Regions from separate parts of the Halobacillus sp. Marseille-Q1614 genome, predicted to be linked through region 3. Evidence: a T-box and tRNA genes for the amino acid it is inferred to sense, from the RefSeq annotation. Region 3 holds a T-box; the other regions hold tRNA genes.
The links. The T-box of region 3 lies ahead of tyrS (tyrosine--tRNA ligase). A T-box ahead of a tRNA ligase gene usually reads a tRNA of that ligase, here a tRNA-Tyr.
Positions count from the first base shown of each region.

Region 1: it encodes a tRNA-Tyr, which carries the amino acid that the T-box ahead of tyrS (tyrosine--tRNA ligase) is inferred to sense. The anticodon was not compared.
Region 2: it encodes a tRNA-Tyr, which carries the amino acid that the T-box ahead of tyrS (tyrosine--tRNA ligase) is inferred to sense. The anticodon was not compared.

Region 1 is NZ_CADDWH010000001.1:2,076,026-2,079,280, forward strand. It holds gene HUS26_RS10460 (sodium:alanine symporter family protein) at 1-127, opposite strand, end outside; gene HUS26_RS10465 (hypothetical protein) at 529-1,125, opposite strand; tRNA gene HUS26_RS10470 (tRNA-Leu) at 1,462-1,543, opposite strand; tRNA gene HUS26_RS10475 (tRNA-Cys) at 1,548-1,621, opposite strand; tRNA gene HUS26_RS10480 (tRNA-Gly) at 1,677-1,748, opposite strand; tRNA gene HUS26_RS10485 (tRNA-Gln) at 1,753-1,827, opposite strand; tRNA gene HUS26_RS10490 (tRNA-His) at 1,847-1,922, opposite strand; tRNA gene HUS26_RS10495 (tRNA-Trp) at 1,934-2,004, opposite strand; tRNA gene HUS26_RS10500 (tRNA-Tyr) at 2,026-2,111, opposite strand; tRNA gene HUS26_RS10505 (tRNA-Thr) at 2,122-2,197, opposite strand; tRNA gene HUS26_RS10510 (tRNA-Phe) at 2,209-2,284, opposite strand; tRNA gene HUS26_RS10515 (tRNA-Asp) at 2,347-2,423, opposite strand; tRNA gene HUS26_RS10520 (tRNA-Met) at 2,437-2,513, opposite strand; tRNA gene HUS26_RS10525 (tRNA-Val) at 2,550-2,625, opposite strand; tRNA gene HUS26_RS10530 (tRNA-Glu) at 2,632-2,706, opposite strand; tRNA gene HUS26_RS10535 (tRNA-Ser) at 2,724-2,816, opposite strand; tRNA gene HUS26_RS10540 (tRNA-Asn) at 2,821-2,895, opposite strand; rRNA gene rrf (5S ribosomal RNA) at 2,905-3,018, opposite strand; rRNA gene HUS26_RS10550 (23S ribosomal RNA) at 3,189-3,255, opposite strand, start outside.
Region 2 is NZ_CADDWH010000001.1:3,040,426-3,043,680, forward strand. It holds gene HUS26_RS20295 (HAD hydrolase-like protein) at 106-276, opposite strand; gene HUS26_RS15150 (hypothetical protein) at 290-487, opposite strand; tRNA gene HUS26_RS15155 (tRNA-Ala) at 591-666, opposite strand; tRNA gene HUS26_RS15160 (tRNA-Gly) at 673-747, opposite strand; tRNA gene HUS26_RS15165 (tRNA-Lys) at 774-846, opposite strand; tRNA gene HUS26_RS15170 (tRNA-Gln) at 1,079-1,153, opposite strand; tRNA gene HUS26_RS15175 (tRNA-Tyr) at 1,214-1,299, opposite strand; tRNA gene HUS26_RS15180 (tRNA-Thr) at 1,321-1,396, opposite strand; tRNA gene HUS26_RS15185 (tRNA-Val) at 1,401-1,476, opposite strand; tRNA gene HUS26_RS15190 (tRNA-Glu) at 1,480-1,554, opposite strand; tRNA gene HUS26_RS15195 (tRNA-Thr) at 1,575-1,646, opposite strand; tRNA gene HUS26_RS15200 (tRNA-Asn) at 1,650-1,724, opposite strand; rRNA gene rrf (5S ribosomal RNA) at 1,741-1,854, opposite strand; rRNA gene HUS26_RS15210 (23S ribosomal RNA) at 1,956-3,255, opposite strand, start outside.
Region 3 is NZ_CADDWH010000001.1:703,246-706,500, reverse strand. It holds gene HUS26_RS03465 (hypothetical protein) at 25-180, opposite strand; gene tyrS (tyrosine--tRNA ligase) at 487-1,758, opposite strand; T-box leader at 1,805-2,012, opposite strand; gene HUS26_RS03455 (transglycosylase domain-containing protein) at 2,135-3,255, shown strand, end outside.

The DNA.
Region 1 (3,255 bases), 1.4 Mb from region 3:
AATACCTAAACTGCACAAACCGGGAAAAAATCGTAAAGAACAGCCCTGCTCCCAGTAAAATAGGGACTGTTAAGTATGTGGAGAGATAACTGTTAATCTGCCCCAGTAATTCCATTAAAAACTCCATTTTTCCACTCCTTGGAAATTTGTTAGATTATTCTGAAAAATACTAACCAGTGCTTAGATTATCATAACAGGAAAAGCTCTTCAACCTTTAATAGGCTGATAATCATAAGCAGGAAAGATAGGCTATTACCACTTACTTAAGCGCTTACCATATAATAGAGGATTACCAGTAAATTACTAATACAAAAAGCCTTCAACATCGCGTTGAAAGCTTTAAGTAATCGTTCACCAATATTGTTATACACAGCTGAAAATAGATCAATTTACTAAAAATTTATAGTGGATACAACTCTGAAATCAGTGGAATTAGAATGAGATACCTCTAAGGTATAGTGGAGCTTAAATAGGTTTAGTTGAGCTTTTAACAAAGACTTTAAACAGCTTGGCTGGCAGGGCAAACACTTATCCTAACAATGAATTAATCTGATCTAATAATGAATTTAACAGCCCGGATACTTCATCAAAAAGACCGGTTAGAAAACCATTACCATCAAGAAGACCAGCAACGGCACATAACAGGTTTCCAAGAAGGTTCCCAGGCCCCGGAACAGCTGTAAGGTCTAGATTGATTTCTGACAGGTCAAGTTGCAGGCCAAGTAAATCGAGGAAAATAGGGCCCAGATCAAGATTTAAGAGGTCACATTCTTCTTGTGCTAGAGCAGCAGCTTGCATAGTATCACCGCTCATATCTTCAGTTAAAGTGGCAGGTACGCTTTCGAAGGTTTCTTTTACATCAGTGGTGGTACCATCTGCTGAGACAGCCTCACCTTTAACAACTCCGCTCATTAATAACCCTTCTTCTTCATCATAAGAAAGGTTATCAACGGTAACCATTCCTTTAAAAGTTCTGCCATCTTCAAGATCACCTGTGACCTTCATGTTCTTAAGCAGCTTTGATCCTGTGGTAGATGGAGAGGCAGCCATCGTGTTAACAGGGGCAAGAACAAACGTACTTACTAAAGCAATCACCAGGGCTGCAACAAGAGACTTTAATTTCATTTGGTATCCTCCTCATTTTTGTAAGCGCTCTCAAAAGTTAACTCACTTGCCAGCCGTAAATTGTTTTCCCTTGAAACCTCAGGTAAAACTGATTATCTTTCTTTTTATAAAAAATGATTACATACCACTAGTATCAAGAAGGAAATTGTCGAGAATTAAACTAATATGACCTGCGCCCTTAGTTGTATTTGTAGTGCTTTAAAGCTTTTACGAATAAAGGTGGTAATACAAAGTAACAGTGAGCGCTTTGGACTCTTGATGATTATTTTATAAAACAAAAAGACGCTTCTACAAAATAGAAACGTCTAGGTTTTTTTATTATAATTTTCGTTTAAGTACCGGTGGTCGGGGTCGAACCGACACTCCGTGAGGAACACGATTTTGAGTCGTGCGCGTCTGCCAATTCCGCCACACCGGCATATTGGAGGCGGCAACCGGAATCGAACCGGTGATAAAGGAGTTGCAGTCCTCTGCCTTACCGCTTGGCTATGCCGCCACTAATTGAATAATATATTATATTCTTCGATGTAGCAATTATGAAGCTTTTCAAGAGCGAGAGACGGGATTCGAACCCGCGACCCCCACCTTGGCAAGGTGGTGTTCTACCACTGAACTACTCTCGCATAATGGCTGGGCCAGCTGGATTCGAACCAGCGCATGACGGTACCAAAAACCGTTGCCTTACCGCTTGGCTATGGCCCAACATTTTTAGATAAAAAAATGGGGCGGCTGATGGGAATCGAACCCACGAATGCCGGAACCACAATCCGGTGCGTTAACCACTTCGCCACAACCGCCATAATGAAAGCAGGGGTAGTAGGAATCGAACCCACATTGACGGTTTTGGAGACCGTAGTTTTACCATTAAACTATACCCCTATTTGAATAATAAAATTAAAATGGTGGAGGGAGTAGGACTCGAACCTACGAACCCGATGGGAGCGGATTTACAGTCCGCCGCGTTTGGCCAACTTCGCTATCCCTCCACGTTAAAAGTGGTGCCGGCCAGAGGACTTGAACCCCCAACCTACTGATTACAAGTCAGTTGCTCTACCAATTGAGCTAGGCCGGCTAGTCAAAAAATGGTGGCTCGGGACGGAATCGAACCGCCGACACACGGATTTTCAGTCCGTTGCTCTACCGACTGAGCTACCGAGCCAGACAAATGATAGTTTATCATTTTCAAATATTGAACTAGCTTATGTATAATAATGTAATCAGTGGCGGTCCGGACGGGACTCGAACCCGCGACCTCCTGCGTGACAGGCAGGCATTCTAACCAACTGAACTACCGGACCAATATAAATAATTTGGTTGCGGGGGCAGGATTTGAACCTGCGACCTCCGGGTTATGAGCCCGACGAGCTACCGAACTGCTCTACCCCGCGATATTGTGGGAAATTATATTCCCATTAGATTTTCAATGGTGGAGGATGCAGGGCTCGAACCTGCGACCCCTTGCTTGTAAGGCAAGTGCTCTCCCAGCTGAGCTAATCCTCCAGGAAGTGGTGACCCGTACGGGATTCGAACCCGTGTTACCGCCGTGAAAGGGCGGTGTCTTAACCACTTGACCAACGGGCCAAACGTTATGATGTTAATGGCGGAGAGCGAGGGATTCGAACCCTCGAAACCGCGTGAACGGTTTACACGAATTCCAATCGTGCTCCTTCGGCCAGCTCGGACAGCTCTCCGTAATGGCTCCACAGGTAGGATTCGAACCTACGACCGATCGGTTAACAGCCGATTGCTCTACCACTGAGCTACTGTGGAATAATATCAACCTGGCGACGTCCTACTCTCACGGGGGTATACCCGACTACCATCGGCGCTGAAGAGCTTAACTACTGTGTTCGGCATGGGAACAGGTGTGACCTCTTCGCTATCGTCACCAGATCTATTGATCTGTTTCTTTTTTAGGGACAAGATATATTATATTGTCCTTTTGAGAAAATATCAAGGGTTATTTTAAAACTTTTTAGTAAACCCTCAAAACTGGATAAGACTGATGGAATCAAACCAAGGAATGTCTAGCGGCAACGCCTAAGCGTTTTCGCTTTTCTTTTAAAGTTAAGTCATCGATTGATTAGTATCCGTCAGCTCCACGTGTCACCACGCGTCCACCTCGGACCT
Region 2 (3,255 bases), 2.3 Mb from region 3:
TATACGTTATAAATGAGAAATCACCTTTTTTATAGCATGGTTCAGACTATCAGCTATCATCATTTTTTGAAATATTTCCGGAGTCTTTCTATGAAATCGGCACCTTCACTTCCTGCCCCTGTTAAGACTAGTACTTTTAGTGCCAGCCTGTTCGGCTGCCTGTATGTCCTTCATTCGACCTCCAATCACCCATCTTTCCTGGAGATTAAATTCATTATCTTTACAGGCTTGCTCGATCATGCCGGTTTTAGGCTTTCTGCACACTATCCATTCCAAACCCCAGCAATTCCTATTTAAATGCCTTTTCTGTTGATTTACCTTTAGAGATCCCTGGTTGATTGGTAAAAGAAAATACGAGAAACCCGTTCTTTTTTAAAAGTTCGAGATGCTCTCTTACTTCAGGATATAATGTAAAGCTTCCTGGGTATTCAATTTGGCTGCTTCCCCCAAGTGTACCGTCACGGTCGATAAAAACAGCTTTTTTCATAGGAACACCCCTTTTTATTCCTGCTGTCTTAAGAAAAACTGCTTAACAAAAAAAGGCTGACATCTCAATGATGACAGCCTAATGATGTAATTCTGATTATGTATGGTGGAGCCTAGCGGGATCGAACCGCTGACCTCCTGCGTGCAAAGCAGGCGCTCTCCCAGCTGAGCTAAGGCCCCGAACAATGGAGCGGGAGACGGGATTCGAACCCGCGACCCCCACCTTGGCAAGGTGGTGTTCTACCACTGAACTACTCCCGCACTCAGGTGCGGATGAAAATTAAAAGTGAGCCATGGAGGGCTCGAACCTCCGACCCTCTGATTAAAAGTCAGATGCTCTACCAACTGAGCTAATGGCTCGTAATTAAAATAAGTTCTCGTAAGTTTGTTGAGTGACGATGCTCGTCGTGTTGCAAGCTTATTCAGTGATGCCGCACTCCTCGCAAGCCTGCAGGAAGCTTACTCATGTGGTTGGCTTGCTCTACCAACTGAGCTAATGGCCCTTAATAATAAGTGGTTTTCATAAATTAAAAATCATTTAAACACAAGAAAATACCTAGCTCTTATTTAAGCTAGATGTAAGTTGAAAAAATGGCTGGGCCAGCTGGATTCGAACCAGCGCATGACGGTACCAAAAACCGTTGCCTTACCGCTTGGCTATGGCCCATTGATGACATTAAGTATTATTACCATATCCAACTTATTTATTCCATCTTTTTAAATAAAATGGTGGAGGGAGTAGGACTCGAACCTACGAACCCGATGGGAGCGGATTTACAGTCCGCCGCGTTTGGCCAACTTCGCTATCCCTCCACTATTCAAAAATGGAATCAATGGTGCCGGCCAGAGGACTTGAACCCCCAACCTACTGATTACAAGTCAGTTGCTCTACCAATTGAGCTAGGCCGGCTAAATGGTGGAGGATGCAGGGCTCGAACCTGCGACCCCTTGCTTGTAAGGCAAGTGCTCTCCCAGCTGAGCTAATCCTCCAAATGGTGACCCGTACGGGATTCGAACCCGTGTTACCGCCGTGAAAGGGCGGTGTCTTAACCGCTTGACCAACGGGCCAAAAAAATGTTCTTCTTCAGAGCTTCCAGCCGGATTTGAACCGGCGACCCCTTCCTTACCATGGAAGTGCTCTACCACTGAGCTATGGAAGCAAGTGGCTCCACAGGTAGGATTCGAACCTACGACCGATCGGTTAACAGCCGATTGCTCTACCACTGAGCTACTGTGGAATAGTGAAGCTTATTAATGAGGCAGCGTCCTACTCTCACGGGGATATACCCGACTACCATCGGCGCTGAAGAGCTTAACTGCTGTGTTCGGCATGGGAACAGGTGTGACCTCTTCGCTATCGCCACCTCATCTATTATATGGAGGTAAACCCTCAAAACTGGATAAGACTGATTGGAATCAAACCGTCATAATTTGTAGCTGCAACGCCTAGGCGTTTTCGCTTTTCTTTTAAAGTTAAGTCATCGATTGATTAGTATCCGTCAGCTCCACGTGTCACCACGCGTCCACCTCGGACCTATCGACCTCATCGTCTCTGAGGAATCTTACTAACTTATTGTTAGGGGAAATCTCATCTCAAGGGGGGCTTCATGCTTAGATGCTTTCAGCACTTATCCCGTCCACACGTAGCTACCCAGCGATGCTCCTGGCGGAACAACTGGTACACCAGCGGTGTGTCCATCCCGGTCCTCTCGTACTAAGGACAGCTCCTTTCAGATTTCCAACGCCCACGACGGATAGGGACCGAACTGTCTCACGACGTTCTGAACCCAGCTCGCGTACCGCTTTAATGGGCGAACAGCCCAACCCTTGGGACCGACTACAGCCCCAGGATGCGATGAGCCGACATCGAGGTGCCAAACCTCCCCGTCGATGTGGACTCTTGGGGGAGATAAGCCTGTTATCCCCGGGGTAGCTTTTATCCGTTGAGCGACGGCCCTTCCATACGGTACCGCCGGATCACTAAGCCCGACTTTCGTCCCTGCTCGACTTGTAGGTCTCGCAGTCAAGCTCCCTTGTGCCTTTACACTCTGCGAATGATTTCCAACCATTCTGAGGGAACCTTTGGGCGCCTCCGTTACTCTTTGGGAGGCGACCGCCCCAGTCAAACTGCCCACCTGACACTGTCTCCGGACCGGATCACGGTCCTGGGTTAGAATGTCCGTACAGCCAGGGTGGTATCCCACCAGCGCCTCCACCGAAGCTAGCGCTCCGGCTTCTCAGGCTCCCACCTATCCTGTACAAGCTGTACCAACATTCAATATCAGGCTACAGTAAAGCTCCACGGGGTCTTTCCGTCCTGTCGCGGGTAATGCGCATCTTCACGCATAGTATAATTTCACCGGGTCTCTCGTTGAGACAGTGCCCAAGTCGTTGCACCTTTCGTGCGGGTCGGAACTTACCCGACAAGGAATTTCGCTACCTTAGGACCGTTATAGTTACGGCCGCCGTTTACTGGGGCTTCGGTTCAACGCTTCGCTAAAAGCTAACGCATCCCCTTAACCTTCCAGCACCGGGCAGGTGTCAGCCCCTATACTTCGCCTTACGGCTTCGCAGAGACCTGTGTTTTTGGTAAACAGTCGCTTGGGCCTTTTCACTGCGGCTCCTCGGCAGAGGAGCACCCCTTCTCCCGAAGTTACGGGGTCATTTTGCCGAGTTCCTTAACGAGAGTTCTCCCGCTCACCTTAGGATTCTCTCCTCGCCTACCTGTGTTGGTTTGCGGTACGGGCGCCTCTTTCCTCACTAGAGGAT
Region 3 (3,255 bases):
TCTATCTGCTTGTCCTTAAAATGATTATTGTGAGTTCTGCTGCATGCCTCCAGCTAAATTAGAAACATTTTGAAGCATGTTTGGAAGCTGATTAGCCTGACCTGTCATCATGCTGTAGGTGGCTGCACCTATACCAATAGAAGCAATAATTGGAAGCCATTGAATATTTCTGTTTCTCATGAAAATATCCTCCTCACACATCGTTTTGGTGGAGCTTTTATATTTTGGCACTTTCCTAATGGAATATGAGTGTTAATCGTTGCCAGACTTTAATAACAAAGCTATATCAATATTTAATGTTGATTTTAAAAAGGAAACCTGCTCGATTTCCGCGGAGAACGGTCAAGCCTCCTTGCTCGTGACCCTGGGTTACAGGCCGCCGTTTTTTAAGCAGGAGTCTCGCAGAACCTCTTGCTTTCTGGATAATATCTACAATGGCGTTTAACAAAAAAGAACCGTGACACCCAGCCACGGTTCTTCTCACAATTAGGAAGTGTAGCGAATGAGGAAGTATTTCTTCTTCCCTCTTCGAATGATTGTAAATCTGTCTTCTATCCTGTCTTCTGCCGTAATTGTATGCTGAAGATCTTGATTTCTTTCCCCATTGATATAAACGGCCCCATTTTTAATATCTTCTCTCGCTTGACGTTTGGATGATGAAATTCCTGCCTGTACAAGCAATTCAATTAAGGATGCTTCTTTTTCTTCAGTTTCAAAAGCCGGAACATCTTTAAACCCTTGTTCTATTTCTTCACCTGTCAAAGCTTTAATGTCACCGCTAAACAGTGCTTCTGTAATGCGCTGCGCCTGCTTAAGGGCTTCTTCATCGTGGACAAGCTTTGTCATTTCCTCGGCAAGACGCTTTTGAGCTGCTCTCTTTTCAGGCTGAGTCTCTACTTCTTTTTCAAGTTCAGCGATTTCCTCATGGGAAAGGAAAGTGAAGTATCTTAAAAACTTCACGACATCGCGGTCATCGGCGTTAATCCAGAATTGGTAAAATTCATAAGGAGAAGTCTGTTCCGGATCCAGCCAGATCGCTCCTCCTGCTGTTTTCCCAAATTTGGAGCCGTCCGCTTTTGTAATTAAAGGCATTGTTAAACCGTAAGCTTCCGTTTCTTTTTCACCGGCAGCTGAACGGCGGATAAGTTCAAGTCCAGCTGTAATATTTCCCCACTGGTCGCTTCCACCGATCTGAAGAGTACAGTCTTCTTTATCATTCAATTTCTTAAAGTCTAATGACTGCAGGATCATGTAAGAAAACTCAGTGAAGCTAATGCCGCTTTCGATCCTGGACTCCACTGAGTCTTTTGCCAGCATGTAATTTATCCCAAAGTGCTTTCCTGTGTCGCGGAGAAAATCAATAATGGTCATTTCTGAAAGCCACTCATGATTGTTACGGGCAACCGCCGCATTCGTTCCCTCGTCGAAATTAAGCAGTTTAGCCAATTGGTTTTTAATACTTTCACTGTATCCTAAAACAACTTCTGCTGAATTCAACTGCCTTTCTGTAGAACGTCCGCTTGGATCACCAATCATTCCTGTTCCGCCGCCAACTAAAGCGATTGGACGGTGACCAGCTAATTGAAACCTTTTCAGCATAAGGATCGGCAGCAGGTGCCCAATATGAAGACTGCTTCCTGTCGGGTCGAACCCGCAGTATAACGTCACTTGCTTTTCATTTAAATGCTTTCTTAATCCTTCTTCATCTGTTACTTGATTAATGAGTCCTCGTTTTTCTAAATCCTGTAGAATATCCATACCTCGTTCACTCCTTTTTATGATCACAAAAAGACCCCATCCCTGGAAAAGGGACGAGGTCTTGTCGCGGTACCACCCTAATTGCACATATTATGTGCCACTCTCTTTAATAACGGCTCATCACCGTCTTCTGATTCACACCAGAAGATGCTCCCGACCGTAATTCAAAAATTATTTTGTGCTAACTTCCACCCGCCGTTAGCTCTCTTAAGAACAGGGAATAATTTTCTACTTCAATCGTTCATAGCTCGCTCATTTAACTGTAATCCAATTTATAGCATAATCAAAACAGGAAATCAACTATTTTTTCTATCGATTTATGTCTGTTAATGTCCGCTTATGTTATAATATTATGTGGAATTTAGGAGGTTTTCTTATGTCGAAAAAGCCAAATAATAAAATAAATTGGAAGGCCATTAAGGCGAAAACTACTACCTTATGGGGAGAAACGTTGAGAAAATCCCGATCCTTATGGGAAAGATCAAGGCCTTTAGTGAAGTCTTTATGGGGAAAAACTCAGTCCCTATGGGGAAACGGCACGATCCAGAAAAATTTCAGAATTGGATACGATGTTGTTTGGAACGTCATTTTATTTTTTATTTTAATCGGAATCATAGGTTTATTTTTTGCCGGCGGTGTAGGAGCGGGTTATTTCGCTTCACTTGTTAAAGACCAGCCTGCACAAAGCCCGGAAGAAATTCAGTCAGAAATTTATAATTATGAAGAAACATCACAAGTATATTTCGCCGGGGAAGAATTACTCGGTGAAGTACGCACAGACCTTTACCGTGATGAAATCTCACTTGATCAAGTGGATAAAAACTTAAAGAATGCGGTCATCGCTACAGAAGATGAGTATTTTGAAACCCACGATGGTGTCGTCCCAAAAGCCGTATTGCGGGCGATCGTTCAAGAGGCTACGAACTCTGCTGTTAAAACGGGAGGAAGTACATTAACTCAGCAGGTCGTTAAAAACCAGATACTCACAAATGAAGTCTCTTTTGAACGAAAAGCAAAAGAAATACTTATTGCTATGCGTATCGAAAAGTTTTTTGAAAAAGAAGAAATACTTGAAGCTTACTTAAACATTGTGCCATTTGGCAGAAATGCAAATGGAGATAACATAGCAGGTGTAAAAACAGCAGCTGAAGGAATCTTTGGTGTCGGTCCTGATGAACTTTCAATTGCCCAGGCTGCTTTTATAGCTGGTTTACCCCAGAATCCATTCAGCTATACACCTTTTCTAAACAATGGAGAAGTTAAGTCTGATGAAAACCTCCAAGCCGGCATTGAGCGAATGCACGAAGTTTTAAGCCGTATGTACAGCGCTGGATATATCTCTAAAGAAGAATACGATAAAGCAATGAAATTTGACTTGAAAGAAAACCTTCGGGAACCTTCCTCAAGAGCTAGAGAAAAATATCCATTCTTAGTAACAGAAGCCAACAAGCGGGCTAAAGATAAGATGGTTGCATATTTAGCTGAAAAAAATGGAGA